Regions from separate parts of the Lysinibacillus sp. FSL K6-0232 genome, predicted to be linked through region 2. Evidence: riboswitches for the same ligand, from Rfam matches in the RefSeq annotation. Region 2 holds a riboswitch; each other region holds the start of a gene.
The links. A riboswitch is a leader RNA that binds a small molecule or an ion and turns the genes downstream of it on or off. The one in region 2 is predicted to bind cobalamin.
Positions count from the first base shown of each region.

Region 1 (10,463 bases), 680 kb from region 2:
CTGTAACAGCCGTTTCAGCGTGCTTTGCAAAAAGCTGCTGTGCTGTTTCGAGGATAGCTTGACGTACATCCTTATTCAAATCCATATAGCTTTTAATGATGTCCAGCTCCAATTCGGTGAGCTGGTTTTTTTGTGCGTATTCATCAAGTGAAAAAGTAGCAGGCTTAATAAACATTTCACCTTCACCAGTGCGTAGCCAGTTTTCATTGACATTAAAGGCATTAACAAGAAGTCTAATATGTTGTTCCGTGACATTACGAAGCCCCTTTTCAATGTTTGAAACACTAGATTTCGTTAGACCAATACGTTCTCCGAAATCTTCTTGATTTAAGGATAATATCTTTCGTAATTCCTTAATTCGTTCGTTGCTATTCATCTATTTCCCTCCTCTCGTACTTAATATAGCACATCTAAGTTGTGTATGAAAACTTTTTCGTTAGAAAATGATTGACTAAGTTATGTATATATACTGTTGTATATTCATAAGAAACTTATTGAAGCGGAAGGAGTGAGAAGTTGGAGGTAAGAAAAACCATCATCTTTAATCCGATGATGGTATGAGTGATTGGATAAAGGATTGAAGGGTAAGGCGATTTTCTGGTGGGAGCTTGATAAATTTCTCAATGAAGGTTTTATCAAAGTCGATTAGTTTGTATTCGATAGTAAGTTGTTCTAATAGGCTATCATCGCTTTCCACGAACATTTCGCCTGTACGCAACCATTGTTCATTAACATCGAATTCTCGACAAATATCAGAAATTATTCTATCTGTTGCCTCCCTAGCTCCATTTTCTAAAGAAGAATAGGAGGTGGCATGTTGACAAAACAGAATGCTCTGTTCGTCACAGTACGTCAAACGCCCAAAGAAAATGAGAGATTATTCATTTTTAAACGGGATTTTTTGGCGTTGTGTGAACAAGGACGATAAAGCAAAGGATTTCCTCGATATGTAGGGAATCCTTTTTGTTTTGCAAATATGTACGCAAAGGGGATAAAGTATTATATGGATATAGAAATTTGTAAGCAGCCACGGACAGAAACAACTAAAAAGGTGAAAACACGAATGGCTGTAGAGTCGCTGATTGATCAATTATTAGCAACAAAGCTTATTCGCAATGACCGATTTTTTGAGCAAATTTTATATAATAAAGAAATTATATGGCTGCAGAATGGCGATGTGGATGGACATCTTTTTGCAAAGGCAGCGCTAGCAGACCAGCTAAAAACAAAGACAAACGGCTTTATGATGTATATGCCAACAAATCCAATTGTTTATAAGGTGAATGGAGAGCCGTACCATTTACTGACACGCATTGATTCAACGCGCGCCAAGCCGAATCTTGCGCGCCTTTCGCAGGAGCCAAAGCCAGTGCTAAGTGCCGCGCGTGTTAATGATTTATTATGCACGATTGTCATGCGCTTTTATGAAACCTATATTCATGATTTAGCGACAATTCCTTATACCGATCAATTAGTTGCATTTGTGCAGCAGGAGTATAGAGGATTTTTACAAGCCGTTCAAGCGTTGAATGATGTTCATTTTAATTGGCATCCTCGTGGCAACGGCCATAACAAGCTGTTGCAATTAATTGCAGACCTACAAATGATTAAAAGTCATCCGGGCAAGCTCTTAATTGATTTTGCTAATACGCATGACTATGTTGTCGTCAAGCCTGCTTATTTGCCAGCAAAGCCAGCACAGCAAGCGCTATAAGCCCAAGCCCTCCAAAAAGCGGAGGGCTTGTTTTCCTATTAGGGAGCGCAGAGGCGAAATACCCGAGCAAGACTATAAAATACCCGCGGAGCAGGAGCGAATACCCGTGTAAGGAGTTAAAATACTCGCGACCAGATGAATATCCGCGAAATCAGAGCAAATACCCGCAGAGCAGGAGCGAATACCCGTGTAAGGAGTTAAAATACTCGCGACCAGATGAATACCCGCGAAATCAGAGCAAATACCTGCGCCAACAGCTAAAATACTTGCGAATCCAGAACAGTCGCCTGTACTACTGGCAATGCATGGCTGCTTGGGCTTGGTCCCATGGCACGGAATAGCCCTTGCCCTTGGCACAAAAAATGCTTGAGGATGTATAGTCAGGGTCAGCGTTTTTATCGTAGCCTATTTGAGCGATAACTTCCTCTGCATTATGGCAAACATCATAGCCATCAAACTGAAGCGACAAGGCTCCTTTGCCATTTGTATAGGCAGCAAAAGTAGTGCTATAGCCCATCAAGGTGGCAACGGGTGCACGTCCTGTTAAAATAGCATCTGTTTCTGTTAAAATAGGGTCATGAAATGTACCAGCCATTTGTTGGATATCTGTCATCATACGACCGATGAAATCCTTGGAAGCCTTCATTTTAAAGCGATAGTAAGGCTCCAGCAAAATATTGTGTGCTTGCTCTAGCCCTTGACGCAATGCCCGGAAGGTTGCCTCGCGAAAATCGCCACCAGATGTATGTTCATTGTGCCCGCGACCTGTTAACAGCGTGAAATGAATATCTGTAACAGGAAAGCCCGTTAATAAGCCGTGATGGTCACGCTCAAATAAATGCTTTTCTACAAGGCGCTGGTTGCCTACCGATAAAGCATCCGCATGGCAGGCATTGCTAAAGGTATTGCCTGTGCCACGCGCATTGGGCTCCATCAATACATGCACCTCTGCATAATGCTTTAATGGCTCAAAATGCCCATAGCCTGTTACTGTATTTGCAATGGTTTCCATATATAAAATTTGCGGAGCGCCAAAGGACACCTCCAGCGAGAAGCGCCTTATCAATACATCAACAAGCACCTCCAACTGAATAATGCCCATAATATGGACATGAATTTCTTGAAATTTTTCCTGCCACACAACACGTAAAGATGGCTCCTCAGCTTCCAGCAGACGAAAAATCTTTAGTACCTCCTTTATATGCTGATCGCCCTTATACTGAACCTTCGCCTGTAAAGTAGGCATAAGCTCATAAGGCTGTGTATATGCCGTACTGCCGATTTGCTCACCAATTGTAGCGGCACTCAGCCCTTTGACAGCGAAAATTTCGCCAGCCTCGACCTGCTGAACCGTATCAAAGCGACTGCCGTTATAAAGACGAATCTCCGTAATTTTTTCGGTAACCTCTCCAACTGTCAATTCATCACGAATATGTAGTGATCCCTGTAAAGCTTTTAGAAAGGTTAAACGCTGATGCCCGTCATGACGAATTTTAAAAACCTCTCCTTGAAACGGTGCATCCTGCTTAAAGTGAGTAGCCGTTAATAGCGGAAGCTGTGCCAATAATTCCTGAATGCCTCTATCCTTTAAGGCAGAGCCTATAAAGCACGGAAAGGCACACTCGTCTTGAATCATCGCCTGTAGCTGTACAAGGCATTGCTCACAATCCAGCGTGTCCTGTAAAAAGGCATCCAGCAATTGCTCATCACGCTCAGCAAGCCACTCCATTATGCTGCTTGATACATAATTGGCTTGCAGCGGTTCATCCACCAAGAGGACATGCTCAGAGCAATCCTTACGAAGCTGTGCCATTACTGCCGCTACATCTGCGCCTTCACGGTCAATTTTATTGATAAAAAAGAAGGTTGGCACATGGTACTTGCGCAGAAGCTGCCAGACGGTTTCGGTATGTCCCTGTACGCCCTCCACAGCGCTGACAATAATAATGGCATAGTCCATCACACGAATGGCACGCTCCATTTCAGGGGAAAAATCGACATGCCCTGGTGTATCAATGAGCGTATATGTATCCTCGCCTAGCGTGAAGCGACCTTGCTCAGCAAATATGGTAATACCGCGCTGTCGCTCCAGCTCGTGATTATCTAAAAAGGTGTCCTGATGATCGACACGCCCTCGTGCTTGAATACTATTTGTATGAAAAAGCACTTGCTCAGAAAGAGGGCACTGAAAAAGTCCCTCAGGCACAAGTGAGAGAGTACAGGAACGAATATTCGTTCCTGTACTCTCTTTTTCTTCGATGCCGTTGATTTCCATTGCGGCGGACGCGTTTCGCGGGCACGGCTCCAGCCTTCTCCCTCGCTTTGCTCAGTCCGGGTGCTTCCGCTCGTGCTGTTCCCGCAGAAGTCGCCGCCTCCATTCCAATCAACTGGGACCACTTTCATCACTAGAAGGGTTTTCCTCTCGTATAATCTCACAAATTTCCTGTATAATTAAAGGACTAATAAAAGGTGGTGCGACCATGATTTCTAAACAGGAAACATTCAATTTAAGCCCGTACATGGCGTTGTACGATTTAATTATTCCAAAGGACAATATGCTTCGCCAAATCAATGAACTTGTGGATTTCTCATTTATTCTAGACGAACTAAAATCGAAATACTGTTTAGTTAATGGCCGTAACGCGATTCCACCGATTCGCATGTTTAAATATTTACTGTTAAAAGCGATTCATGACCTGTCGGATGCCGACCTTATCGAACGTTCAAAATTCGATATGTCCTTTAAATATTTTTTAGATATGGCACCAGAAGAGGAAGTGATCGACCCCAGTTCCCTGACAAAATTCCGTCGACTCCGTCTTCAAGATATGAATTTATTAGATTTACTGATTCAGAAAACTGTTGAAATTGCTTTAGAGAAAGGACTACTCCTTAGTAAAATGGTGATTGTCGACGCTACCCATACAAAAGCGCGATATAACCAGAAAACGCCCAAAGAATTTTTACAGGAAAAATCCAAAAATGTACGTAAAGCCGTGTATCAACTAGACGAAAACATGGTCGGAAAATTCCCTGAGAAGCCTGCGTCAAATGAAGTCACAGAAGAATTAGATTACTGTCGTCAAGTAGTTGAAGCAGTCGAAACACAATCAAAGGTTGCACAAATCCCGGCTGTGAAAGAAAAATTAAATGTTTTAAAAGAAGTGATAGATGATTATGAGAATCATTTAAGCTATTCAAATGATCCGGATGCACGTGTTGGCCATAAGTCAGCAGATTCTTCTTTCTTTGGTTTTAAAACGCATATTGCGATGAGTGATGAACGTATTATTACAGCAGCGGTTGTGACGACGGGTGAAAAAAGTGATGGGCACTATTTACAAGAGTTGGTAGAGAAAAGTAGAACTGCCGGCATGGAAATTGACACGGTGATTGGTGATGCCGCCTATTCCTGGAAAGAGAATTTAGTGTATGCAAAATCGGAGCAGTTTCAGTTAATTTCAAAGTTAAATCCAGTAATCACAAATGGCAGCGGACAACGGAAAATTGAATTTGATTATAACAAGGATGCGGGTATGTTTGTTTGTCCAGCGGGGCACATGGCAACTCACAAAAGACGTACGGGCAGGAAAACCCTGAATCAAAGTTTAACGTTTCATTTTGATATTGAAAAATGTAAAGTTTGCCCGATGCGAGAGGGCTGTTATAAGGAAGGGGCGAAAAGTAAAACGTATAGTGTAACGATTCAATCCGATACACATCAAGAACAAGCAGCATTCCAGGAAACAGCCGAATTCAAAGCACTTGCCAGCAAACGCTATAAAATCGAAGCGAAAAATAGTGAATTAAAGAACCCACACGGCTTTAAAACAGCAAAATCGGCGGGTTTATTTGGCATGGAAATTCAAGGAGCCACGACGATCTTTGCGGTCAATCTGAAACGGATACTCAAACTACTGAGTGAAAAAGAGTAGGAAAAAAGAAAGAAATAAGGCACCTTCCATTCAAAAACGAATGGAAAGTGCCTTATTTTTGTTTGAAAAACTAATTCATCGTAAAAAATGTAAGTTTTTCAGTGCCCTAGCTCAGAAAAGGTAGTTTTCCCTGCATCTACATGTGCAAGCACGCCAATTGTTTTATACATGATAAATCCTCGTTTCCATTGCTTTTTTCGTTTTGTAATCAAATACTATCATATAATATTCTGCCCTTATGTCGAAATAGTGCTAAGATAAGTATGATTATTTATTTATGCATTGCCATAAAAATATTCTTCTGCTAGTCTATCAATAGTATGAATAATCATAAAACATATTGGTGCAAATAGCATTTGTTATTTGCTTAAAAGGGAAATCGGTGCAATTCCGATGCTGTCCCGCAACTGTAAATGGGGAGTCTATACAATATGCCACTGTAGCATTGAGCTATGGGAAGGCGTATAGATGATGAACCTAAGCCAGGATACCTGCCAATATGGATGGATGAACTACGAACCACGAGGATGGGGATAGTGATAAAGGTTGACGAACCATTTTTTCACTATGCTACTCTCTTGGTGACAAGAGGGGTTTTTTTATGCCTTCTTGCCATTTTTATAGCAAAGGAGAACAGGAACATGACAAAATGGAAAAGTAGTTGGCTTGTGTTAGTCATTGCCCTTGTAGCGATGTTAGCAGCATGTAATACGGAGTCAGCAGAGCAGGAAGAACAAACAGAGCCAGCAGAAGCAGCGGCAACGGAAGTAACGATTGACAATAATGATACAACGCAAACCTATAAGGAAGCACCAACAAAAGCGATTAGCTTAAATCAGCATGTGACAGAAATTATGCTAGCGCTAGGCTTAGAGGATGCTATGGTAGGTACGGCTTACTTAGATGATAAAATTTATGAGCCATTGCAGGAGGCATACGAGAAAGTGCCTGTTCTATCAGACCAATATCCAACAAAGGAGCAGGTCATTGATGCAGAGGCAGACTTTTTATATGGCGGCTGGAAAAGTGCCTTTGGCGAAAAGGGAGTTGGCACACCTGAGGAGCTGGAGGAGCTAGGCATTCATACGTATTTACATACATCTTCGAATATGACAAAGCCAACATTGGAGGATATTTTCACAGATATTCGCAATGTGGCGAAGATTTTCCGTGTGGAGGAGCGCGGAGAGGCATTGATTGAGCAAATGACGAAGGATGTAGATGCTGTTCGTGCGAAATTACCGCAGGAGGGCGAAAATTTACGTGTTTTAGTATTTGATAGTGGTGAAAAGGATGTGTTCACGGCTGGTCAAAACTTTATGAATGAGCTTGTAACCATTGCTGGCGGTCAAAATGTTTTTGGCGATGTGGAATCAGGCTGGACAACTGTATCGAAGGAGGATGCAGTAGACCGAAATCCGGAGGTGGTTGTTGTTATTGATTATGGTGAAACAACAGCCCAACAAAAAATAGACTTCTTAAAAAATGATCCAGCATTAAAGGAAATGGAGGCTGTTCAAAATGATCGTTTCGTTATCCTACCACTATCAGCAGCATCTGAGGGGGTACGTGCAGCAGAGGCGATTGAAATTTTAGCAAAGGGCTTCTACCCTGATAATTTTTAAGAAGGAGCCGCCAGACAAATGAATGCATTTCAGAAAAATATACCTGACCAAACCTTTGAAACATTGAACCGTCAAGGTGACTTTACACGTTTAGTTATTAGCCCAGGTATTATTAATAAGCATTATACACCTGCACAATTTCAAACGATTGCAGAGGTTGTTGGGGAGCAGGGTGCGATTAAGTATTCGACATCCTATAGCCTATTATTAGCCATTCCAACAAGCGATGTAGAGGAAGCGATTCATACGTTACAGCAGGCAGGGCTGTATAGTATGCCTGCGGGAGCAATTGTAGCGATGAAGGCCTGTGATTTTTGCGATGGCGACAAAATGGAGGCAGCGCCAATTACAGAGCAGCTCTATCATACATTGGAGGGCATGACAGTGCCTGCAAGAGTGCGTGTCAATATCAACGGCTGTGCATCTGCCTGCTATAATGCGGTCTATGATGATATTGGACTTGTTTACCAGCAGGAAAGCTTTGATGTCTATTTAGGCGCAGTGCCAATGGGCGCAAAGGCACAGGCAGGCACATTATTTGCCAAAAGGGTAGCAGTGACAAGGATTGAAGCGTTTTTACAGCAGATTATTCAGCTTTATCAGAAGCATGCACGCCCAAATGAGCCCTTTTATAAATTTTACCGCCGAACAAAGTCGGACGATTTTTGGCAGAGCCTAAGCAGGAATAATAATTAGCCTGTCGAAATATTATAAGTGAATACTTATGATAAAGGGGCAAAAAGATGACAGCAAAACAAGGCATTCAACCACAAGACCTATATCACTTAAAATCGGTATCTGCTCCACAGCTATCGCCTGATGGTACAGAGGTTATCTATATAGAAACAGTGATGGATGAAAAGAGCAACGACTATATATCTCATTTATATTATCTTAATTTACAAGCTAAACAGCCACAGCAATGGACATTTGGCGAGGCGAAAACAAGCGCTCCAGCATGGTCACCAGATGGCAGTCATATTGCATTTGTATCTACAAGAACAGGCAAGCCACAAATTTTTGTATTGGCAAAGACAGGCGGGGAGGCAAGGCAAATAACCCATTGTAAGCATGGAGCTACCTCACCTGTCTGGTCGCCATGCAGCAAAAAAATTGCGTTCTCGGTTAAGCTTGGTCAAGAGGATAGCATTCACGATCAGCCTGAAACAGATAAACAGCAGCAGGAGCTAAAGCCGCTGGAAGTGAGTGCTATGAAATATAAATCAGATGCGGCAGGCTTGTTAGATATGGAGCAATTTACGCATATTGCTGTTGCTCATCTTGAAACAGGTGAGCTGGAGCAGCTAACAGCAGGAAACCATCATTTCCACCTTGATACATGGTCGCCAAATGGGCAATACTTGACATATATCGCTGATTTATCAGAGGATCAAGATTTTTCATTTAACAATGATATTTTCTTATTGGATGTAGCGACAAAGCAGACTCAGCAGCTAACAGCAGAAATAGGCACATTTTATCAAACTTCATGGTCACCGAACAGTCGCTATCTTACGTTTCTTGGTAGCAAACGCGAATTTCAAAATGCTACACAAGCAAAGCTATGGCTATATGATGTAGCACAGCAGCAACTGACATGTATAACAAGTGACTTTGATGCGCCGATTGGTGACTTAATGATTGGCGATTTTCTACAGGGCGTTGTAGCCCCTCGTGTGCAATGGCTGGAAGATAATCACAGCTTTTATTTCCAAGTGACAGACCAAGGCAGCACAGCGATTTATTTTGGTAATCTTGCAGGCGAATTATATCCAGCTATTTTGGATGACCAATATGTTTATGGCTTTTCACTGGATGCTAAGCGCGATAAAGCCGTTGTCGCCATTAGCACGCCAACAAATCCCGGCGATTTATTTTATATTAATTTACAAACGGGCGAAAAGGAGCAGCTTACGGCGGTAAATCAGGAGTTTTTACAAGCAAGAGCCTTAGCTGTGCCTGAAGCAATTGAATTTGAAGGGGCAGAGGGCTGGAGCGTTCATGGCTGGCTGATGAAGCCGATTGGCTATCAAGAGGGCAATAAATATCCACTTATTCTAGAAATTCATGGCGGCCCACATGCGATGTATGGCAACAGTTATTTCAATGAATTTCAGATTTTAGCTGCACAGGGCTTTGCTGTGCTATATACAAACCCGCGTGGTAGTCATGGCTATGGGCAAGCATTTGTTGATGCTGTGCGTGGTGATTATGGCGGCAATGATTATCAGGACTTAATGGCAGCGGTGGATTATGCACTGGCACACTTTGATTTTATTGATCCAGCTCGTCTTGGCGTGACAGGTGGTAGCTATGGTGGCTTTATGACGAACTGGATTGTTGGACATACGAAGCGCTTTAAAGCTGCTGTTACCCAACGCTCAATTGCAAACTGGATTAGCTTTTATGGTGTGAGTGATATCGGCTATTATTTTACAGACTGGCAAATTTTTGCGGGGCTAGAGGATATTGATAAGCTATGGCATCATTCACCATTGAAGTATGTAAATGCGATAGAAACACCGTTATTGATTTTACATGGGGAAAACGACTATCGCTGTCCAATTGAGCAGGCAGAGCAATTATTTATTGCCTTAAAGCAGCGCAAAAAAGAAACCAAATTTATTCGCTTCCCAGCAGCTAATCATGAGCTATCGAGAAGTGGTAAACCATCACTAAGAATCCAGCGCCTCACGTATATCCGTGATTGGTTTGTGGATTATTTATAAACAAAAAGGACGTGTTTCAAATGGCTTTTGAAACACGTCCTTTTCTAGTTAGCTAAGCTTTTGAATAAAAACAACCTTTAAGTAATTAAATTCAGGGTATTCACGCGGGACGCGGAAATCCTTTGGCAAACTATGCTCTTCCATGATTTTATAGCGCGTATTGGTCGCTTGAAAGGCTTGGTCAATAAAGCCTTTAAACTTTTTCATACCAAAGCTGGCATTATTCGTTGAGGCAACAATAATGCCATTTTTCGCTGTAATGGCAATGGCATCCTTGAGTAATTTAGGATAGTCCTTTGCAGTGGAAAACGTCATTTGCTTTGTACGAGCAAAGCTTGGTGGGTCTAGCACGACAAGGTCAAATTGTAGCTCGTGGCGCTGTGCATATTTAAAATAATGAAAAACATCCATTACCTTTATATCCTGCGCCTCATAATCGATATTATTGACACTAAATTGC
Region 1 covers NZ_JBBOYW010000001.1:1,921,095-1,931,557, forward strand. The annotation lists gene MHB42_RS09375 (helix-turn-helix domain-containing protein) at 1-376, opposite strand, end outside; gene MHB42_RS09380 (hypothetical protein) at 1,004-1,714, shown strand; gene MHB42_RS09385 (translation factor GTPase family protein) at 2,007-3,989, opposite strand; gene MHB42_RS09390 (IS1182 family transposase) at 4,195-5,649, shown strand; cobalamin riboswitch at 5,974-6,162, shown strand; gene MHB42_RS09395 (ABC transporter substrate-binding protein) at 6,291-7,274, shown strand; gene MHB42_RS09400 (precorrin-3B methylase) at 7,293-7,970, shown strand; gene MHB42_RS09405 (S9 family peptidase) at 8,018-10,003, shown strand; gene MHB42_RS09410 (class I SAM-dependent rRNA methyltransferase) at 10,052-10,463, opposite strand, start outside.
Region 1: another riboswitch for cobalamin. It lies ahead of MHB42_RS09395 (ABC transporter substrate-binding protein); the one in region 2 lies ahead of MHB42_RS12710 (DUF4430 domain-containing protein).

Region 2 (10,463 bases):
CTATAATGGCTCTATTACAGGCGATGAGCATTGTATTGAAAAGGGCTGCTATGTGGTGGATAATCACTGTGTGCGTACAGTACATGCTGAAATGAATGCATTACTGCAATGTGCTAAATATGGTACGCCAACAAGAGGGGCAGATTTATATGTGACGCATTTTCCTTGTTTGCCATGTACAAAATCAATTATTCAAGCTGGGATTGAGCGTGTGTATTATGCAACAGATTATAAAAATAATCCATATGCTCAAGAGCTATTGGCAAAAGCAGGGGTAGAGGTTGTACATGTCCCATTTGACGAGCGCAAAATTGATTTTTTAAGCGATGAAAAACTAGCCTTGTATACAGATATGCTACAAGAGCTACGTGAGAGTGGTGTGTCAGCAGAAAAATTGTTGCCCTATGAGCAAAGGGTGAGTGCATTATTTGGTAAAGGCATTAAAGCATAAATGGATATTTGTAGCACTTGCTGTACTTGTAGCGTCCATAGCGGCACACAAGGCAGCAGGGCTACTTATCTTGTTACTTCTTTTAGCATTATGGCTTATATGGAAGGAAGAAAGCCGTTTTCTTGCTCTATTGGTCATTATAAGTGGTTTACTAGCCTATCTATTTTTTGTAACCTATCAGTTACAAAAATCTTCCCCTCTTCCGTCAACCTTCCCTTTAACATGGACAAGCGACTATAAAATAAAAGGTCAAAAGCTGCGCGGTTTTGCTACAACAGCTAATGGCGACAAGCTTTATATTGTTTATACATTTACGTCAGCGCAGGAGAAAGCCTTTTATGAGCAGCTATCATTAGCAGGTATGACCTTTCTTGCAAAGGGTGAGCTATCTGAGCCTAATCCTCCTGCACATGCTTATGCATTTTCAATGACGGACTATTTAGTGAGTAAAGGAGCAACGGGTATTGTTGACATTCACGAGTGGACGTATATAGAGAAACAGCGTTCCATTCGTACATCTCTTGCCACACTTAGACATAGCATTAACATGCATATTGAAAGAACTTTTCCTGCATCACTTGTAGCGGAGGCACAGGCATTGTTGATTGGCTTACAAGATCAGGTGGATGAGGACTTGCAACGTGCCTATCAGAAGCTTGGTATTACTCATTTATTTGCAATTTCAGGGCTTCATGTAGCCTTGTTATCTTGGTTGTTTTTTGAAAGCTTGTTGCGATTAGGTGTGCGCAAAGAACTAGCAACAATTGCATTAATGGTGCTCTTGCCTCTTTACGGAGTTCTTGCAGGAGGTGCACCCTCTGTATGGCGTGCGGTTTCTGTTGTTGAATTAATCATGATATTGCGCGCTATCAACTGGGCAATTGCTATGGATGATGCACTTGCCATCAGCGTTATAGGCTTTGTTTTGCTTGAGCCGGGTGTTATTTTTCAAATTGGCTTTCAGCTTTCCTATTTAGCAACAGTTAGTCTTATTTATTCAGGTGTTATTTTAAAGGAGATAAGGAACTGGCTTATACGCTCCTTCCTTATTACATTTGTTTGTCAGCTTCTTGTTTATCCCCTATTGCTCTATCATTTTTATGAGCTTTCCATTTCGTCATTGTTAGTGAATATTATCTTTGTCCCACTGTTTTCCTTTGTGATCTTGCCTTTGAATATTGTGGCATTAGGTGTAACGTATGTATCGTTGCCACTAGCCAATAGACTATTTGCTGTCTATGAGCCATTACGCACATGGCTAACCAAGATGATTTTTGCTATACAGGAGCTACCATTTCAGTTATGGTCGCCGGGTAGACCACCTATCTGGCTTATTGCTTTAGCCATGTTAAGTGTACTTATGGGCTTTTATTTTTTAGAAACAAAGCAGTATAGAAAATTCATTAGTACATTGGCAATTCCAATTATAGGAATTCAGCTATTTCCTATGCTATACAAAGATACGAAAATTACATTTTTAAATGTTGGGCAAGGAGATAGCATTGTGATTGAGCTACCTTTTCGCAAAGCGGTCTATGTCATTGATGCTGGTGGTGTACTGCGCTTTGAGCAAGAGCAGTGGAAAAAGGCAGATCAGCCTTATGAGATAGGGAAGCAGGTTGTTGTACCATTTTTAAAGGGCAAAGGTATTCGAACGATTGATATTTTTATTGTGACACATGCTGATGCAGACCATGTGGAAGGGGCAGAGGAAATATTACAAGAGATTGCTATGAATGAAATCCATGTAACACCGAGCTCTCTTACCGAGCCTATTATGGCAGATTTATTGAAGGAAGCTAAAAAGCAGCGTGTTGCTGTAAAGGAGAGGATGCAGGGTATGGGCTGGCAGCAAGGGGAAACAAATTTTTCTTATTTATGGCCAGAAGATACTATGTATGAGGGAAATAATGATTCCCTTGTGCTATTGATGCGACAAAAAGGTTTTACAGCATTGCTGACAGGTGATTTAGAGGCAGAGGGTGAGCAGCGGCTTATACAACACTATGGTCAGCGAATACGTCGGATAACATTGTTAAAGGCAGGCCATCATGGTAGTAAAACATCGAGTTCTGAGTCTTTTATTGAGCTATTACAGCCTCAATTAACGATATTTAGTGCAGGGCTTCATAATCGCTATGGTCATCCTCATCCAGACATAGTCGAGCGCTTTGTGAGTCGAAATTTAGCAACATTAACAACGGGTATTGATGGTACGATTGAAATTCGCATTCGTGATAATCAATGGCATGTGACAGCGAAAGAAAAAGACCTTGTCCAATGACAAAGGCCTTTTTCTTCACGGATAAGTTTGTTTATTGTGATACAAATTCTACGATAATTGCAATAATAAACATAACTGTAAAAACGCCAAATGATACGCCGAAGCCAACACCAGAATCAATTGCATCGTTACGTCGACATTGAATGTTTTTTCCTTCAAATGGATTCATTGATATCCCTCCAATTCTGTTATTTATTATAAGACAACCTGTGCATAAAAGCTATATTGAAAAGGAGATTTCAATGTCTAGCAATGAATCGACACAATTCGGTCAAAGTCACAAAAACGATAAAATCATGTATACTGATAATATTGCTAGATGGAGGGAAAATTATGATTTCAACGGTTTGGAATACAATCAAAAAAAGAGAGCTTGCACCAGTCTATTTACTTGTCGGTGAAGAAAGCTATTTTATAGATGAAACAATCAAACGTTTAAAGGAAGCACTGGGGCCAGAGGAAGAGCTGGAAATGACAATATTCGATTTGGATGAGGTGCCTGTTGATGTCGTAATAGATGAAGCAGATACCATTCCTTTTTTCTCCGAACGCAAGCTTATTATTGCTAAAAATGCTTCGTTTTTAAAGGCAGCAGAGAAGGGCAAGGAAAAAATAGATCATGATGTGAAGCGACTAGAAGCATGGCTAACCAATCCATCAGATTTTTCCGTTACCGTGTTTATTGCCCCCTATGAAAAATTGGATGAACGAAAAAAAGTCACAAAAATGATGAAGGCACATGCTCTATATGTTCAAGCAGAAACGCCTAAGGAGCAGGATTTAGCTGTTTGGATTCAGAGTATTGTCAAGGCAGCGGGTAATACGATTAGACAGGATGCGATTGAACAGCTTGTGGCAATGGTTGGGACAAATATGCTGCAATTACAAATGGAAATTGATAAGCTAACACTCTATTTAGGGGAGGGTGGCGAAATTACGACCCCACTAGTGGAGGAGTTAGTAGCAAAAACATTGGAAGAGGATGCCTTTAAAATGCTCAATGCTTATTTAGCAAATGATGCTGTCGGTGCTTTAACGATTTATCATGATTTATTGCGCCAAAAGCAAGAGCCAATTATGCTTGTAGGATTGCTAGCCTCCAATGTTCGAACGATGTCGAATGTATTTTACTTATTAAAAAAGGGCTACCATCCACAGCAAATTGCGAAAAATTTAAAAATCCATCCATACCGTGTTAAGCTAATGGTTGAGCAGCGTCATCGGCCCTCAGAAGAAAGCTTACTAAGGGCATTGTATCAATTGGCTGAGGTTGATTTACAGCTTAAATCGACAGGTGGTAATCGTGAGCGCTATTTAGAACTTTTTTTATTGCGTCAGCTTTAATTAATTACGCTGACGCTTCGCTTTCGATCCAAAATGAATTTACTGAACCAAGATAAAAAAGACCAGCTACTTTTTTCAAGTAGTTGGTCTTTTACATGATTATGCTTTTTTAGCAAGGCGAGACTTTTTACGAGCCGCCGCATTTTTGTGGATAAGTCCTTTTGAAGCTGCTTTATCTAAAGATTTGTAAGCTGCTTGTAAAAGTTCTTGTTTGTTTTCAGCGTCAGTAGCAATAGCATTTTCAGCTTTTTTCACTGTAGTACGCATTGCAGACTTAGCTTGAGAATTAGCAATGTTAGCTTTTTCGTTCACTTTTACGCGTTTAATGGCAGATTTAATGTTTGGCATCTATTTCACCTCCTAAATTAGGTACGAGATGATAACTTCTCATTGATTTCTTGTGTCAATACAACAAAAATCATTTTAACAAACGCCTGACCAAATTGCAATAGATAAATGCAAAGAATATTTACTTGACAGTTTGAACAAACTACAGCTTGAGGTGAGCTGTATGAAAAATGTAAACTGGCAACGAACAGATTTAATTGATGAATCAGAAGAGGTCGTTGTCCATCAGACGAAAGAGCAAAAAGATAAGCTTAAACAATCGAGTGGCATTCAAATAGAAGATCGGAATGCTGGTCGTGTTAAAGTTACAGATGTGCTGGTGGATGCGGAAGGTGAACAGCAAATTGGCAAAAAAGAAGGTCAATATATTACACTTTCTGTCCCGACACTGACATTAGAAGATCAAGATGGCTTTGCACAACTTGAGCAGGAATTGCTTGTGAATTTCAAAAAAATGCATGATGCACTTGCTTGGCAAGAAGACGATAAAATTTTAATCGTTGGTTTAGGAAATCGTACCATCACACCCGATGCAATAGGTCCCTATTTGATTGACCATCTGCATAGCTTAGATGTCATTGACGATAAATTTGTTATGTATGCGCCGGGAGTAACAGGGCAAACAGGCTATGAAACAGGGGAGTTTGTCGCGGCTATTGCCGAACGTTTACAACCAAAGCTAATTATTGTAGTGGATGCACTTGCTACAAGAGCAAGTGATCGATTATGTAAAACAATTCAATTAACCGATACAGGCATCCATCCAGGCTCAGGGGTAGGTAATCAACGACAAGAAATTTCCTATGAGATGCTTGGTATTCCTGTGACAGCCATTGGTATCCCAACAGTGGTAGATGCACCTGTTTTAATTGCGGATGCTGTAGAAACAATGCTGCGCTCAATAGCTGCTCGTGTAGCTGAGCGCAATAAACCCTCTTCAAAGCTATCCTTATCCTCTTGGCAGCCAGATATTCAGCAGGAGGTGGACATGTCCTTAGTACAGCCTATTTTTGGAGAATGGGCAACATGGTCAAGAGAAGAACGTCAGCAACTGTTTGAAGAAACCTTTGCAGGCACACGTATGCAGCTAATGGTAACGCCAAAAGAAGCAGATTATTGGGTTGATCGCTATGCAAAATTAGTCGCTTCTATGCTAATGAATTGGGCAAGCGATTTATAACAACAATCGTCTAAAGCTACTATAATTTATGCGAAAAACAAGAAAAATTTTTTCGTTCTAAACGCCACACCCCCTCCATACGATAAGGGGAGGAGGGTGTGACTTTGCTAAAAAAACTACAATGGTCATTTGGTATATTATTGTTCTTTTTCGTATTACCTGTCATTGCTGGGCAACTTCCGTTCAACAAGCAAGCATCGACTCCGACGAAACAACCAGAAGATAAACAAGTCGTGTTTGCCGCTACCAATTTAGCTGAACAAAATGCGCTTGAACAAACAAAAGAGCCTGAAGCAGATGCTGATCCCTTTAAAGTGTTAGTGTTGTTTACGCATTCACATGAAGCATATGAGCCAATCGTGAAAGCTGCAAGTGGTAAGATAGCGACCTCTCATGAAACAATTAATATTTTAAGCATGCAGGATAAGATTGTGAATCATTTTAATGTCAATGGCTTGAAAACGGACGTATTAAATGTAGATGTGATGAAAGAGTTAAAGCAAGCAGGCAAGGGCTATCATGAATCCTATAATGTGATGCGACCACATTTAAGTAAGCATTTAGAAACAAATAGCTATGATTTAATACTAGATTTACATCGTGATTCATTAAAACATGATCTTACAACAGTTGGGTATAATGGTGAAAACTACGCGAAAATTGCAATCGTTGTTGGTGCAGAGCATGCAAATTTCCGCTGGAATACTGCCTATGCTGAAAGCCTATCATCCACATTAAATGCCATTGTGCCAAAAATATCAAAAGGCGTTATTTCCAAAAGTGGTGATGGCGTTGATGGCCGCTACAATCAAGATTTAGCGAAGCAAATGATGATTGTAGAAATCGGTGGCATTGGTAACACAGAGGAAGAGGTCAATCGTACAATTGCTGTTTTAGGAAAGGCAATCGCCAAAGCATTTGTTAATGATACAAAAAAATAACTATATAGTAAAGGGAATATTAAGTCAGTGCCGCGCTGTTAACTGCGCCACTGGCTTTTTTCGGTTAATTACTTAGTGTAAGCCATTTTTTATAGGTGTATTAAAAAAACAACTATGTACGTTTCTACTAATCAAAAAGATTATTATACTGTCACTAATGAATAGAATCGCTACAAAAGGGTGAAATATAAGTAAACTTTTCCAACATTTTTTCTTTTTTATTATAATATTTTGAAAATAAGGAATTTGTGCTATACTTTCTAATAAGTGAATAGCAATTGCAGAATAAAGGTGCTCTTTTATAGAGCTTAATAGGGAATTCGGTGCAAAACCGAAGCTGTTTCCGCAACTGTAAGTGTAGATGACTACAGCGTAATACCACTGTCGAACGAGGAAAAATGCCTCCAGTAGATGGGAAGGTGCTGATTTTAGGATACACAAGCCAGGAGACCTGCCTTTATTTCATCGTATTAACTCTCTTCGGAAGCTAGGAGAACTTACGGCAAATAGACGGACAGGCAAACTGTATTTTACGCCTTTTTTCTGTTTTCCATTAGATGCTTCCCCCCTTTTTGGGAGAAGCATCTTTTTCTTTTTCGAGTTAATAGCAAGAACATTCACGAAATAATAAAATAGGAGGTTTTGCAAATGAAGATTTTCAAGAAATGGTGGCAATTAGCGTTTGCCCTGCTTTTAGCAGTTTCGCTTGTATCACCAACAGCAAGTGCCGCAGTATTACAGCCTGTAAACCAAGAACAACAAGCAACAACATTTGATGTTACATTATCTATTGATGGTTTATACGGTACAACTATTGTGCCAGAAACAATTGAGGATGTTGAAGCAGGGACAACGGCGCTAGAGCTTTTAGAACAAGTACTACAAGACAATAACAAACCCTATGTAGTAACTGTTCATCCTGTGTATGGGCCATACCTTGAATCAATTGATGGACTGGCTGCAGGGAGCTTAAATGGCTGGGATGGCTGGGTATATACAGTAAATGATATTAGCCCAACAGTTGGCTTAGGTGCTTACGTATTAGCTCCGAATGATGAAGTTCATGTGTATTACACTACATGGGCTCAGCTAAACACGCCGAGCACAGTTGCTGTAGATGATATAAATCCATCTGTTACGGTAAATTTAACTGGTGATTTATTGAATACGGGGACTGCTTCGAATTTAGCAAATTGGACAATTGACACGGGTACAACAGCATTAACAGCTCAGTCTGTTACTGTGAATACAAGCCAACAAGCTGTTATTACATTTGCAGGTCAAGCGGAAGAAGGCACTATTACGATTACAGCCTCTGCTAACGCATTATTTGGTAATTCAGCAAGCGAGCCACTTGAAGTGGACGTCCAATAGCTAGGTAAATTAATACTGATAAGGTGAATTCTTCCATCTTGTCAGTATTTAACTATTTGATAGAGGGAGTGAACTTTACATGGCTATATGGAAAAAGCAGCTACATATAGCAGTTATCTTTATTTTAATATTGTCGCTATTTTCTCCATCCATCGCTGTAAAAGCACAGCATTTTGAAGGAGAAATATTCGATCCAATTATAGAAGATACTACTGATATTAGCGATATTGAACTTGATGATTCACCAGAGCAAGATAATACGATAGAATCTAATAATGAAACAGAACTAGACAATTCGGCAGAACTAGATAATCCTATAGAATCTGAGAATGAAGCCGAACTAGAGCATCCTATACCACTAAATGATGCAATGGAATTTGCGCCCTTCTCAGTTAGTGAGATTCAGCTAAATACAGAGGAGCCTTTATTATTATTAGAAGGAGAAACATATCCATTTACTGTAACTAACACAACAACAGATGATAGTGCTACAGTTGTATGGTCTTCAAGCAAGCCCAACATTGCGACAGTTGATGGTGACGGGCTCGTAACAGGCATTGCTATTGGAGATACAGAAATTACTGTTACGATAGGTGCGATATCTAAAACAATTAAAGCCCACGTTGTTCCAGAGGCAGTAAAGGAAATAATCGATTTAATTATCGCACTGCCTGATGAATTAGAGCCAACTGAAACGATCTATCAGCAATTGCTTACGATTAAACAGAAAGAAAAAGCGCTAAGCCAATCAAATCGAAATATATTAAACAAAACACCTTATAAAACTAGTGTGTTACTAGAGAAAGCTACTGAATATTTTATCAAATATATGGAAGAGCCAGCCAACTACACTCCTCCTGTTAATCAGATAACAGCTTTAGATGAAGAACTTAGTGCTAAGCTAGATGAAATTCGTAAGGTGTACCTATCTCTTTTCGATCTTGGTCAATCTGATCGTTGGAAACCAACAGATCTAAGAATAGAAACATTTGATCATACTTTGGCATATAAAGAAGTTAAATATGCCATTCTTGCTATCGATGTACTACCTAAAATAGAAGATTTAACAATCAATCCAGTAATAAAAGAGCAACTAGAGTATGCAAGAAAAAAATATAGTAACATAATTAGTCGCTATGCTGACCCGAATCTGCCCCCATCGCTGAATATAACATTGCCATTTACTAATTATGTAACAAATAAACAGGAACTTTTTGATAAAGAAGTTAAATATGTTGAATTATTAATTGATGCTATTGATATTAATAGCCCCTTAGTAAAAGATCAATTAAAAGCAGCAAAAGATGCATATGATGGCTTGAAGAAGATAAAAGATCCTAATAATCTGCATACAAAAGTATCAAACTATAATGACCTCCTTGAAAAGGAGAAAATAATTAATGCAGAGGGCGATATTAATCAAGTTATTGCCAAAATTGATGCACTTCCTTCTGTAGAAGAACTTATTTGGGCTGATTATCTAAAAATATTTGAAGCTCAACAAGCCTATGACCAATTACTAGCGATTCATAAAGACCTAGTAACAAACTATGCTAAGCTAGAGGCTTTACAAAAGCGTCTTATACAATTACAGCCGCCAACAGTTGATACATATAACGCTGTTGCAGAATATTTAACAAAAAATTTAAACAATCCTAGTTATGGGTACGAATGGACAATAATAACATTGGCTCGCGGTGATCATTCTGCGAAGTATGCAACTTACTATGATCAATATTATCGTAATATTGTAAACCATGTAAAAGCCACGAATGGTGAAATAGATAAGCAAGCAACAGACTGGGCTCGCGTTATTATAGCTCTTACAGCAATTGGAAAAGACCCGACAGATGTTGCTGGCTATAATTTAGTCGATAGATTAGCAGATCTAAGCTTTATTACAGGGCAAGGAATAAACGCAACCATTTATTCATTAATTGCACTGGATACATGGGGGTTTGAACTACCTGCAACTGCAACAACAACGCGGGATAAATTAATTCAGCATATTTTATCTAAGGAAATTCAAAATAGCGGGGGATTTGCATGGAGTGGAAGTGTAGCTGATCCAGATATGATAGGCATGGTGCTTCAGGCATTAGCACCCTATCAAAACAGATCGGATGTGGCAGCTGTCACGAATCGAGCAATAGCTAAATTGGCAGCTATCCAAACAGCGAATGGTGGCTATATATCGACGGCAGGCAGTTCTGAAGCTGCTGAAAGTGCTGCTCAAGTTGTTACCGCCCTTGCTAGCTTGGGCATTGATGCCAACAAAGACCCTCGCTTTAATAAAGTTATTGCTAATATGATGACATTTAGCGCTGGTGATGGTGGCTTTAAGCATATCCATAGCCAATCGAAAGCAGATGGCATGGGAACCGTGCAAGTTGGTTATACATTAGCAGCCTACAACCGTCTACTAAGTGGACAAACGGCGCTTTATGATATGTCAGATACGAAAGATCGACCATCAACTCCAGGGGATAAGGACGGAGATGGTGATGATGACGAGGAGCCTTCCCCTCCTGATAACAATGG
Region 2 covers NZ_JBBOYW010000001.1:2,604,896-2,615,358, reverse strand. The annotation lists gene MHB42_RS12745 (ComE operon protein 2) at 1-451, shown strand, start outside; gene MHB42_RS12740 (DNA internalization-related competence protein ComEC/Rec2) at 420-2,735, shown strand; gene MHB42_RS12735 (YqzM family protein) at 2,767-2,904, opposite strand; gene holA (DNA polymerase III subunit delta) at 3,069-4,079, shown strand; gene rpsT (30S ribosomal protein S20) at 4,179-4,427, opposite strand; gene gpr (GPR endopeptidase) at 4,591-5,607, shown strand; gene spoIIP (stage II sporulation protein P) at 5,706-6,548, shown strand; cobalamin riboswitch at 6,821-7,021, shown strand; gene MHB42_RS12710 (DUF4430 domain-containing protein) at 7,197-7,922, shown strand; gene MHB42_RS12705 (S-layer homology domain-containing protein) at 8,002-10,463, shown strand, end outside.

Region 3 (10,463 bases), 270 kb from region 2:
AATGCTTTAAGGTAAAGCCAACAAAATCGCCCATTTCAATAAAGGCTTCCTCTGGTAAGTGTGGATATTGCTGCATCGCAAATTTTTCACTACGGCCACCAGTGGTAACAACTAAATGGTCACAGCCAGCCTCTTTTGCCACACTAATTGCCTGCACAATACTTGCCATATAGGCAGAACTTGAAAAAGGCACAACAGTTCCCCTAGTGCCTAAAATCGAGATGCCTCCAAGTATACCAAGCCGTCCATTTAATGTTTTTTTCGCAATTTCCTCACCCTTTGGTACAGAAATTACCACATTCACGCCTCTTGTAATGTGAAATTCATCCAACACACCTTGTACAGTGCTAAAAATCATTTTACGTGGTACAGGATTAATAGCAGCCTGTCCAACAGGCACTGGCAAGCCGGGCTTTGTCACTCGCCCGACACCAATCCCCCCGTCTAAATGAATGCCTGGTGTATCTGCCCAGCTCACTGTACTTACAATGAGTGCCTGATGTGTGGCATCAGGATCATCACCTGCATCTTTAATCGTTTCACAGCTAACTCCATGTTGCTCAAATATACATTTTTCAATGGTAAAGGTTGCATCTCGCCCAATTGGTAAATGAATGGTGCTTGTTTCCTGCTCTTCATTGGTAATTAAAGCGAGCAATGCGGCCTTTGTTACCGCAGTTGCACAGGCTCCCGTTGTGTAACCGTGACGCATGTCCTTGGGGTCCTTTTTTGGCTTGCGCTCCATTATTTTTTCGCCTGTTCGTCCGCTAAAAGTGAGATGGCATTTAATGCGGCTACCGTCACTGTACTGCCGCCTTTACGGCCAACATTCGTAATATATGGAATGCCTTCAAGTTTCAGCAGCTCTTCCTTTGATTCAGCCGCTGATACAAAGCCAACAGGCATACCAATAATTAAATCAGGCTTTGCTAGACCCTCTTTTACTAAACGAATCAATTCCAGCAATGCTGTTGGGGCATTACCAATTGCATAAATACCGCCTTCATGGAGCTTTGCTGCCTTTTGCATCGAAATAATGGCACGCGTTGTATTTTGTTTTTTTGCTTCAATCGCAACATCCTCATCTGCAATATAGCAATGTAAATCTCCGCCATGCTTTTGGAAGCGCTTCTTACCAGAGCCACTTTCAATCATTTGCACATCTGCAATCACATGACGTCCCGCAAGAATAGACTTGATGCCTGCTTCAATAGCGCCCGGTGTAATAATAACACTACGACCTAGCTCAAAATCTGCTGATGCATGGATAATACGTCGCACAACCTTCCATTCATCCTCTGAAAAATCATGCTCACCCATTTCCTCCGCAATAATAGAAAAGCTATAATCGTAAATTTTATCTGGGTCTACTGTTAATGGTTTGAAATCTGTTTTAAAATCCATGAAAAATGCCTCCTAAAGTGTTTGTTGTACAGCCTGTAAAACATCTTCAAATGTTGAATATTGCTGGCCGTATTGAATATTTGGTCTGGCAATTAAAATCGTTTCAATATTACAAGCAAGCGCCGCCTCTAGCTTCTCATCCACTGAGCCAACCTTGCCGCTTTCCTTCGTAATCATTAATGTTACGCCATATTGACGAAATAGCGCTTCATTTAACTCCTTTGAAAATGGACCTTGAATGGCCACAATATCTCGCTGTGCCACGCCGAGCGCCTCACATTTTTCCATATTGTCCAGTCGTGGCAGCATACGCGCAATCACTCTTGTATTGTCTAAGCCGTGAAGCACCTTTGTAAAGGTTGCGAGTGTCTTACTTCCTGTTGTTAGCATAATGACACCGCGTTTTTCTGCAGCTAGCTGAGCTGCCTCCTCATAATCCTTTACAACAGTAATTAAAGGATGGGCATAATGTTCATGAGCTCGCTCATAGCGAATATATGGAATCTGTGCCTGCTCTGCCGCTGCCATCGCATTTTTAGATGCCTCCTCCGCAAAGGGATGTGAGGCATCTACTACTAATTGATAGTTCTGCTCTGTAATAATCGCTGCCATTTCGTCAGCCGTGAGCCGACCGATTAAATGCGGCAAGCCAGCATCAGCAAGGCTAGTGGCTGCTGATTCGGTAACGACCGTAGCTGTGACAGGATACCCTGCCTGCTGCAATTCAAGGGCTAGGTTTCTTGCATCACTCGTCCCTGCTAACATGAAAATCATTTGACAGGCTCCTCTGCATGATGATGGTCATGGTCGTGATGGTGATCGTGTCCATGCTCGTGGTCATGATGATGGTGATGATGTGCATGTCCATGTACTGCCGCATAGGCACGGTAATTCTCTAAATCTTGCATGCCTGTTGATGTCCCATTAACAGCCTGCTCAATACGCTCTAATAACACATTTTGCAGACGTTCATGGTAGCCAAAATAATCGGCAATTTGAATCTCACACTCAGGATATTGCACATTAAAGCTTTCACACATTCCCTTCATACGCTCCATTAAAATGCCTGTGAATAAGAAGTATGGCAGCATCGTAATCTTTTTAGCACCTAGTTTGACACAACGCTCCATGCCTTCCTCAACACGCGGGTCTGTTACTCCCATAAAAGCGCTTTCCACATATTTGACAGGAAGCTTTTCCCATAGTAGTCGTGTGATTTTATAAAAATCACCATTTGCCTCTGGATCACTACCGCCTCGTGCAATTAATAAAATGGCTGTATCCTGCTGCTCCTCTTCCGTACTAAAACCAATGTCTGCTAGGCGATCTTGTAAAATCGCAAATATTTCTTCATGAATACCAATTGTTTGACCATATGTGAACGTAACGTTTGGATAATGTTCGCGTGCATGCTCAATTTCTGCTGGGATATGGAGCTTAGAATGACCTGCATGGAGTAAAATAATCGGAATGACATGAACCTCTGTTGCCCCTTTTTTCACACAGTTTGTAATTCCTTCTTCAATATTCGGTGAGGCAAATTCAAGAAAGCACGTTTCCACTAAAAATTGTGGATCAATACGCGGTGTCATTTGCTCGATAAATGTACGTACCTCATCATTTCCTGCTGCTAAACGGCTACCATGGCCGACAAATAAAATTGCTTTCATCTCTATTACTCCTCACTAGTCGCCGCATGGAGCTGGCTCTACTTTTATTTTGGAAGACATATCCTGATACGTAAAATGTAGTATCTTTTTCACACGTTTAAAATATTTAAACAAGCGCTCATTTGGATGAGCATTTGCTTTATATTCTTCAATAATCTCTGTAATAAGCGGTATCAGTTGTTCTGGCTCCAAGCCTTCTACAACAGGCTGTGCCGCATGTGCTGTACGACCCACTGGCTTTGCCCCAATAAAAACATCAAACTTACTTTTGCGGTATACAATGCCAATATCGTCAAACACAGCACGATAGCAAGCCATACCACAGCCATTAAAGCCAATATTTAATGTTTTCGGCAAGGACATGCCACCTAGCTTTTCCTGAATTTCTTCTGCATATGGAATTGAATCTGCCTTTTCACCATAGCAAAAATCACAAGCCTTCAATGTCACAACATCACCAATAGGCGCTAGTAAAAAGCCTACTGCCTGTAGCTTTTCGGTAATGCGATCAGGCTCAGTTGTTGGAATTTTTAAATGGATTTGATGCTCTGGTGTATATTCCATCGTGCCATTTTCACCAACGACCTCTGCCAATGTTGTCATTTGCTGTGGTGTAAAAAATTTATTAGCCACACCCGGGCTTACAGCTAATTCAAAAATGGATTCAATGTTTTGCTGGACAAGCTTTGGCGTTGCCTGTATTGCACTTGTTCCTTTCACCATTGCAAGTGCCGCTGTAGCCATTTCCAATGCTGTTTTTTTCGGTTTTGGCGCAGCGGCTACACTGGGTTTAATAAAGCGTCCTGCATTAGGGTCAGCAGCAAAATCATTTCGTGCAGCTCCTGTTTCTTGGTTCATTGCCCAAGGTTCATTTTCTTCACGCAAACGTTGATGTGGACGCAATGGCTGCTTCTCTGCACCAAGTGTATATTTGCGCTGATAGCCACGCGGTGTAATCATTTTATTATCATAGAAAAATGTCGAAGAATTCCCGATAATGACAGTTGTTAGCATACCAATATCATGCTCTAGCATTTCTGCTAATGTTGTCATCGTAATTTCTTGACGCTCACGATAGGCACTTTTCACAAGCCCAACAGGTGTATCAGGTGAACGGTATTCTAACAGAATGCGCTGTGCCTCCACAATTTGTCTTGTACGACGTCCACTTTTTGGATTGTAGAGTGCAATGACAAAGTCTGCCATCGCTGCCGCCTCTACACGCTTTGCAATTAAATTCCAAGGTGTTAAATGGTCGCTTAAGCTGATTGTGCAAGCATCATGCATAATGGGTGCTCCTAGTAAACTAGCACATGAATTAATCGCTGAAATCCCTGGAACAATTTCGACTTCAATGCCTGTTGCCTCTGTCCAGCCCAGCTCAATTAACACTTCATACACCAAACCAGCCATCCCGTAAACGCCGGCATCTCCACTGGAAATCACCGAAACAATACTACCAGCCTCTGCTTGACGCACAGCCTCCTGTGCACGTGAAACCTCCTCTGTCATACCTGTACTAATAATTGACTTGGCATTGACTAAATCTTGAATAAGCTCTACATAGGTTTTATAGCCGATAATCATATCACTTTGTTGCAATGCCTCTACAGCACGTGTCGTAATATGCTTAAAATCTCCAGGTCCAAAGCCCACTACGAAAATTTTCCCTTTTTGTGCCATCCTGTTACCTCTCTTTCACCTTTTCAATCCCTTTAATGGCCGTTGTCTGTGCTGTGCGCTGTAATGTCCCCTCACGCAATGAAAAGACATGCTCCTTGTATAAAGCTTCATGATGCAAATCTTGTACAAGTGCTCTCGCATGCTCTGTTGATGGCACACGATACCAATTGCCTTGTGGATAGGCAATGACAACACAAGCATCCTTACATCGTCCATTACAGCGTGTTCTTGTCGTATGTATTTCTTTATCAAGTGCTTGTCGCTGTATTTCATCTCGAATGGCTTGTGTAATATCCTCCCCATCCTTTTTCATACAGCTACTACCGTTGCAAATAAAGAGATGTGTTTGCATCCCCTCTAAATTCCATGTTGTCATCTAATTGCTCCCTTCATTTGCTTTTTTGGAAAAGAAAAAACCTTTACTCTTCATGGAGAGTAAAGGTTTTATAGAAGCTTGATAAAAACGAATAAAATACTGGTACCCGCTCTTGCTTCAACTTCTCCCTCCGAAAAGTTTGCATGCACAATCAACTAAGCAGGTCTCCTGACTTAAGCTTCATTTTACTTTCACGCCTTCCCAGTTTGCACGAGTGGCTTTGTGATTTCATCAGCTATTACAGTAGCGGGGGCTGTATTGGATTCTCACCAATTTCCCTATTATCTCGAATATTCGAGCACTTATTGATGTTTATATGAAATTATTAACGTTATCCATTGAATAGAAAACTGTCTTTATCATAGCTTATTATTTTAAAATTTCAATATTTCTTTAATAATTTGTGATAAATTTATCAGTTTCGCTTATCAGAATTTTCAACATTGCGCCTTCATTCAAAATTTTTTATAAAAAGTATAGCATATTTATAGAAATTCATGTTACACTTTGTCGTGAAATCTCACAATTTTATATTTTTTTCGGTGTAAAATACTTGTTATTTTACTTAAAAGGGAAGTCGGTGTAAATCCGACGCGGTCCCGCCACTGTAATAGGGAGTTTTATAGAAAACGCCACTGTCCAACGGATGGGAAGGTCTATAAAGCAGTGAACTAGAGCCAGGAGACCTGCCGAAAAATACGTGACCGTTTCAGCCTACGAGGATAGGTGTGCGACTTAGCAGATAAATAGATTATTTGCCTTTTTTTAGCGTGCACTTTTCCTGTAGCGGAGAAGTGCTTTTTGTATGGGCTCAGTCAAATGTCCTGTTTAGCGAGCAACAGGATGCTTATGGGATCATGCAAAAGTCTAAATACGCATCAAAGAATTTCTTCGCACGCACTATTCTTGCAATCTATTTCATCGTGAGGAGGAAAAATATTGAAGTTTTCTTGGTGGAAATGTAGTTATTTTTTATTGGCATACTTAATAGTGCCAAAGCAAGCTTTTGCTATGCATATTATGGAAGGCTTTTTACCCATTGAATGGGCTATTTTTTGGTGGATTATCTCTATCCCTTTTATTGTCTTAGGATTGCGTTCCATTCGAAAAACCATTGATGCCAACCCTGAAACAAAAATGGTGTTAGGGCTTTCAGGAGCCTTTGCGTTTGTATTATCCGCCTTAAAAATCCCTTCAGTGACAGGAAGTTGCTCGCATCCTACAGGTGTTGGACTTGGGACCATTTTGTTTGGCCCGCTTGCCATGAGTGTTATTGGCACAATTGTGCTATTATTCCAATCTCTGCTGTTAGCACATGGCGGTCTGACAACATTAGGGGCAAACGCCTTTTCAATGGCGATTGTAGGACCTTTTATCGCTTACTTTACTTTTAAAGGAGCACAAAAAATAGGATTATCCTTTTCTCTAGCAGTTTTCTGCGCTGCGATGCTCGGTGACTTAGGCACATATGTTATCACTTCGGTACAGCTAGCCCTTGCCTTCCCTTCAGAGGTTGGTGGCTTCGCCGCATCCTTTACAAAGTTCGCAAGTATTTTTGCATTAACACAAGTTCCATTAGCCATTAGTGAAGGGATTTTAACCGTCATTGTGATGAATTTCTTGAAAAAATATAATCTTAGCGAATTAAAAGCCTTACGTGTTTTCTCAGTAAAGGAGGCGCACTAGACATGAAACGTAACTTACTGCTAGTAGCTATTGTTGTTCTGTTAGCGATTATTCCCCTCTTTATTCAAAAGGGCGCAGAGTTTGGTGGTGCTGATGGTGAAGCTGAAGCAGCGATTGGTGACATTAACAAAGACTATGAGCCTTGGTTTGAAAGTTTATGGGAGCCACCTAGTGGTGAAATTGAAAGCTTATTATTTGTTCTACAAGCAGCGATTGGTGCGGGCTTTATTGGCTATTTTATCGGCTATATGCGCGGCAAGCATAAAGAGGGCTAACGACTATGCTATTCATTGATAAGTATGCTTATCTGAATAAGCTAGCGCTTGTTCATCCGCTAGAAAAAATGACCTTTTCATTAGGGCTATTGTTATTATCCCTTCTTTTCAAAGATGAACAGCTTTCACTCATTACATTTTTTGTAATGAGTGCTTTTATCATTGTTGGCGCAAAAATCCCATTAAGCTATTATGGAAAGCTGTTACTTTTACCATGCTTGTTCTTATTCACTAGCCTTATAGCCATTTTAATCTCCATGACACCATCCACCCATGTCTTACCTGCTCATATTTGGTCTGTTACCTTCAGCCATTGGACCATTTTTATTGGGCAAGCAAGTATGACATCAGCACAGCAATTATTTTTTAGTGTGCTTGGTAGTATAAGCTGCTTATATTTTTTAGTTTTAACAACATCGGTTAACGGTATTTGTTATGTTTTACGACAATGGCGATTGCCTGTGTTATTGGTCGAATTAGTAGAGCTAACCTACCGTTTTATTTTTCTTTTTTTAGCGAGCATGCAAAATATTTATGTTGCCCAACAAGCACGTCTTGGCTATCATTCCCCAATGCAATGGCTACGTTCTATCTCCATGCTTATTGCAGCATTATTTGTAGAGATGTTTCAACGTAGCCGAGAGCTGAACAATGCCATGCAGTCACGTGGTGGCGAGGCTGTTTATTGGCAGGAAGCGGGCGCTTATCGCAAGAAAAATTGGTTAGGCATGGCAGCTATTTTTCTATTCTTCATCATATATGGAGGTTTTGTTAGATGACAGCAAATTATTTTGAGCTTGAGCATCTGTCCCATGTTTATGCGGATGGCACAAAGGCTCTAATAGATATTTCATTGCACATTCCAAAAGGAAAAAAAATCGCTATACTCGGGCAAAATGGCGCAGGAAAGTCAACATTATTTCAGCATCTTAATGGCATCCTAAAGCCCACTTCAGGAACGATTTCCTTTTGTGGGAGGAAGCTTCAATATAGTAGAAAAGCTTTAAAGGCTCTTCGTCAGCAGGTTGGTATTGTTTTTCAACATGCTGACCATCAGCTTTTTTCAGGCACAGTCAAGCAAGATATAGCGTATGGTCCGCTTAATCTTGGCTGGTCAAGCGAAAAAATTGAAGAAAGGATTGCTTGGGCTGTTGCACAAACAGAGGTAGAGGATTTATTGGAGAAGCCGATTCATTTTTTAAGTGTTGGACAGAAAAAGCGTGTAGCAATGGCTGGTGTTTTAGCAATGGAGCCATCTGTTCTGTTATTAGATGAACCAACAGCAGGGTTAGATCATTATTATGCTACACAAGTTTTACAATACCTCGCTACATTAGAAAATGGCGACAGAACAATTTTACTCGCAACACATGATATCCAGCTCGCCTATGAATGGGCGGAGCATATTATTGTGATGGAGGCAGGGTCAATTATTTATAATGGGGACCCTATTACGCTGTTCTATAACGAAGAGCTACTAAAGCGTGCACATCTCGAACGCCCATGGGTTTTTACGATGGCACTGTTACTACAAGAAAAACATATTATCCAAAGCCATCAGGCAATTCCTCGCTCCAAAGCTGATTTGCACAAATTAATTCAGCAGCTTTAAAGGATGGAGTTTAAATATGGGTGAAAATTTTTCCTCATTTACGAAACTTTTCTATTGTTGAGCCGTATAAATAATAGTCAAAGCTTAATTTACGATCTGAAGGAGAGAAAATTATTGAAAAATTGGTTAAAAAAATCCGTCACGGTTGTCGCATCTGCTGCACTAATGATTCCTGCTGTTTCCGCCTTTGCTGAAACATCACAGCCTACAAATAACAAGCTAGAGCAACTTATGCTTGCAAGTAATCAAGCAGCAGCAGGGAAAAATTCAAAAAATGAGGAAAAATGGATTAGCAAAAATACCATTATTATTAAGCATTCAGGACTTGCTAATAACGTACATAAAAAAATTGGCTCCAAGGTGATCCGCTCCATTCCTTCATTAGGTTATGATGTTATTCAATTAAACAAAGATGTATCGCTTGAAAAAGCCATTTCCTATTATTTGCAGCAAGATGGTATTACAAGCGTAGCTCCTAGCTATATGTACCATACCTTTACACAAGCATCTGATCCTAAAAAAGAAGAAATGTATCATTTAAGTCTGCTACAAATAGACAAGGCATTGGAGCTAGCAGGCAATCATGAGGTCACAGTAGCGGTGATTGATTCAGGTGTAGACTTTAAGCACCCTGACCTAAAAGCACAGGTACTGCCACCTTACAATGCGGCTGCACCAGCTAATACCACATATCCAGGCGACCATGGTACACATGTGGCAGGCATTATTGCGGCTGCACAAAATAATGATGTAGGTGGACATGGCATTAATCCAAAAGCTAAGCTACTGCCAATCGATGTATTCAATGGCAAGGATGGGGCAAATGATTTTATTATCGCACAAGGTATTCTTTATGCGATTGAACAAGGCGCTGATATTATTAATATGAGTCTTGGCGGTTATGGTGAATCTCCGCTTATGCAAGAAGCCGTTCAAAAAGCGATTGATAGCGGCATTACTATTATCGCTGCTGCAGGTAATGAATCGACAGATGATTATTCCTTCCCCGCTTCATTTGAAGGTGTCATTAGTGTTGGTTCAACAAACGAGCATAATAAGCTATCTAGCTATTCCAACTATGGACCATCCGTTGATATTGTTGCGCCTGGCGAAGAAATATATAGCACCGTTTATGATGCGAAAAAAGGCTCATCTTTTATTAAATTTAGCGGTACATCTATGGCATCCCCTGTTGTTGCGGGAATCGCATCGTTGCTTAAATCCAAATATCCACAGTTAAAGCCATATGAAATAGAAGCCATTCTTGAAATGACTGCACAAGATTTAGGGGATAAAGGCTATGATTTAACATATGGACATGGTCTTGTTGACCCTATCAAAGCCTTGCAATTTGATCTTCAGAAGCTACCTAAGCATTATTCTGAAACAGCTGCAGAACGCCTCCAAAATGCCAAGGTGCTTACTAAAAATACATTGAATACAGAGCAAGGGGTATTGAAGCAACCTGATGAAAAGCAATGGTATAAAGTTGATTTAGAGGCTGATGAATATGCACAGCTGACATTAAAAGGGGCAGATAAATATGATTATGCCTTTGATTTATACTTTTACCCAACAAGTCATTATGGTGAAGTTGAGCCCATCCATATCAATGATGTACGCATAGGCAAAAAAGAAGGCTATCTTTTTAAAGCAGCCCAAGAGGGTACGCTATTAATTGGGGTGAAGGATCATAATGGCAGCTATAGCTCAAAAGGCAAATCAACATATGTCTTTACAGCTCAAACAGTTAAAAA
Region 3 covers NZ_JBBOYW010000001.1:2,336,142-2,346,604, forward strand. The annotation lists gene MHB42_RS11400 (cobalt-precorrin-5B (C(1))-methyltransferase) at 1-745, opposite strand, end outside; gene MHB42_RS11405 (precorrin-8X methylmutase) at 745-1,404, opposite strand; gene cobK (precorrin-6A reductase) at 1,417-2,178, opposite strand; gene MHB42_RS11415 (sirohydrochlorin chelatase) at 2,175-3,074, opposite strand; gene cobJ (precorrin-3B C(17)-methyltransferase) at 3,090-4,757, opposite strand; gene MHB42_RS11425 ((2Fe-2S) ferredoxin domain-containing protein) at 4,762-5,133, opposite strand; cobalamin riboswitch at 5,274-5,454, opposite strand; cobalamin riboswitch at 5,657-5,841, shown strand; gene MHB42_RS11430 (energy-coupling factor ABC transporter permease) at 6,073-6,819, shown strand; gene MHB42_RS11435 (energy-coupling factor ABC transporter substrate-binding protein) at 6,822-7,094, shown strand; gene cbiQ (cobalt ECF transporter T component CbiQ) at 7,100-7,873, shown strand; gene MHB42_RS11445 (energy-coupling factor ABC transporter ATP-binding protein) at 7,870-8,706, shown strand; gene MHB42_RS11450 (S8 family peptidase) at 8,821-10,463, shown strand, end outside.
Region 3: another riboswitch for cobalamin. It lies ahead of MHB42_RS11430 (energy-coupling factor ABC transporter permease); the one in region 2 lies ahead of MHB42_RS12710 (DUF4430 domain-containing protein).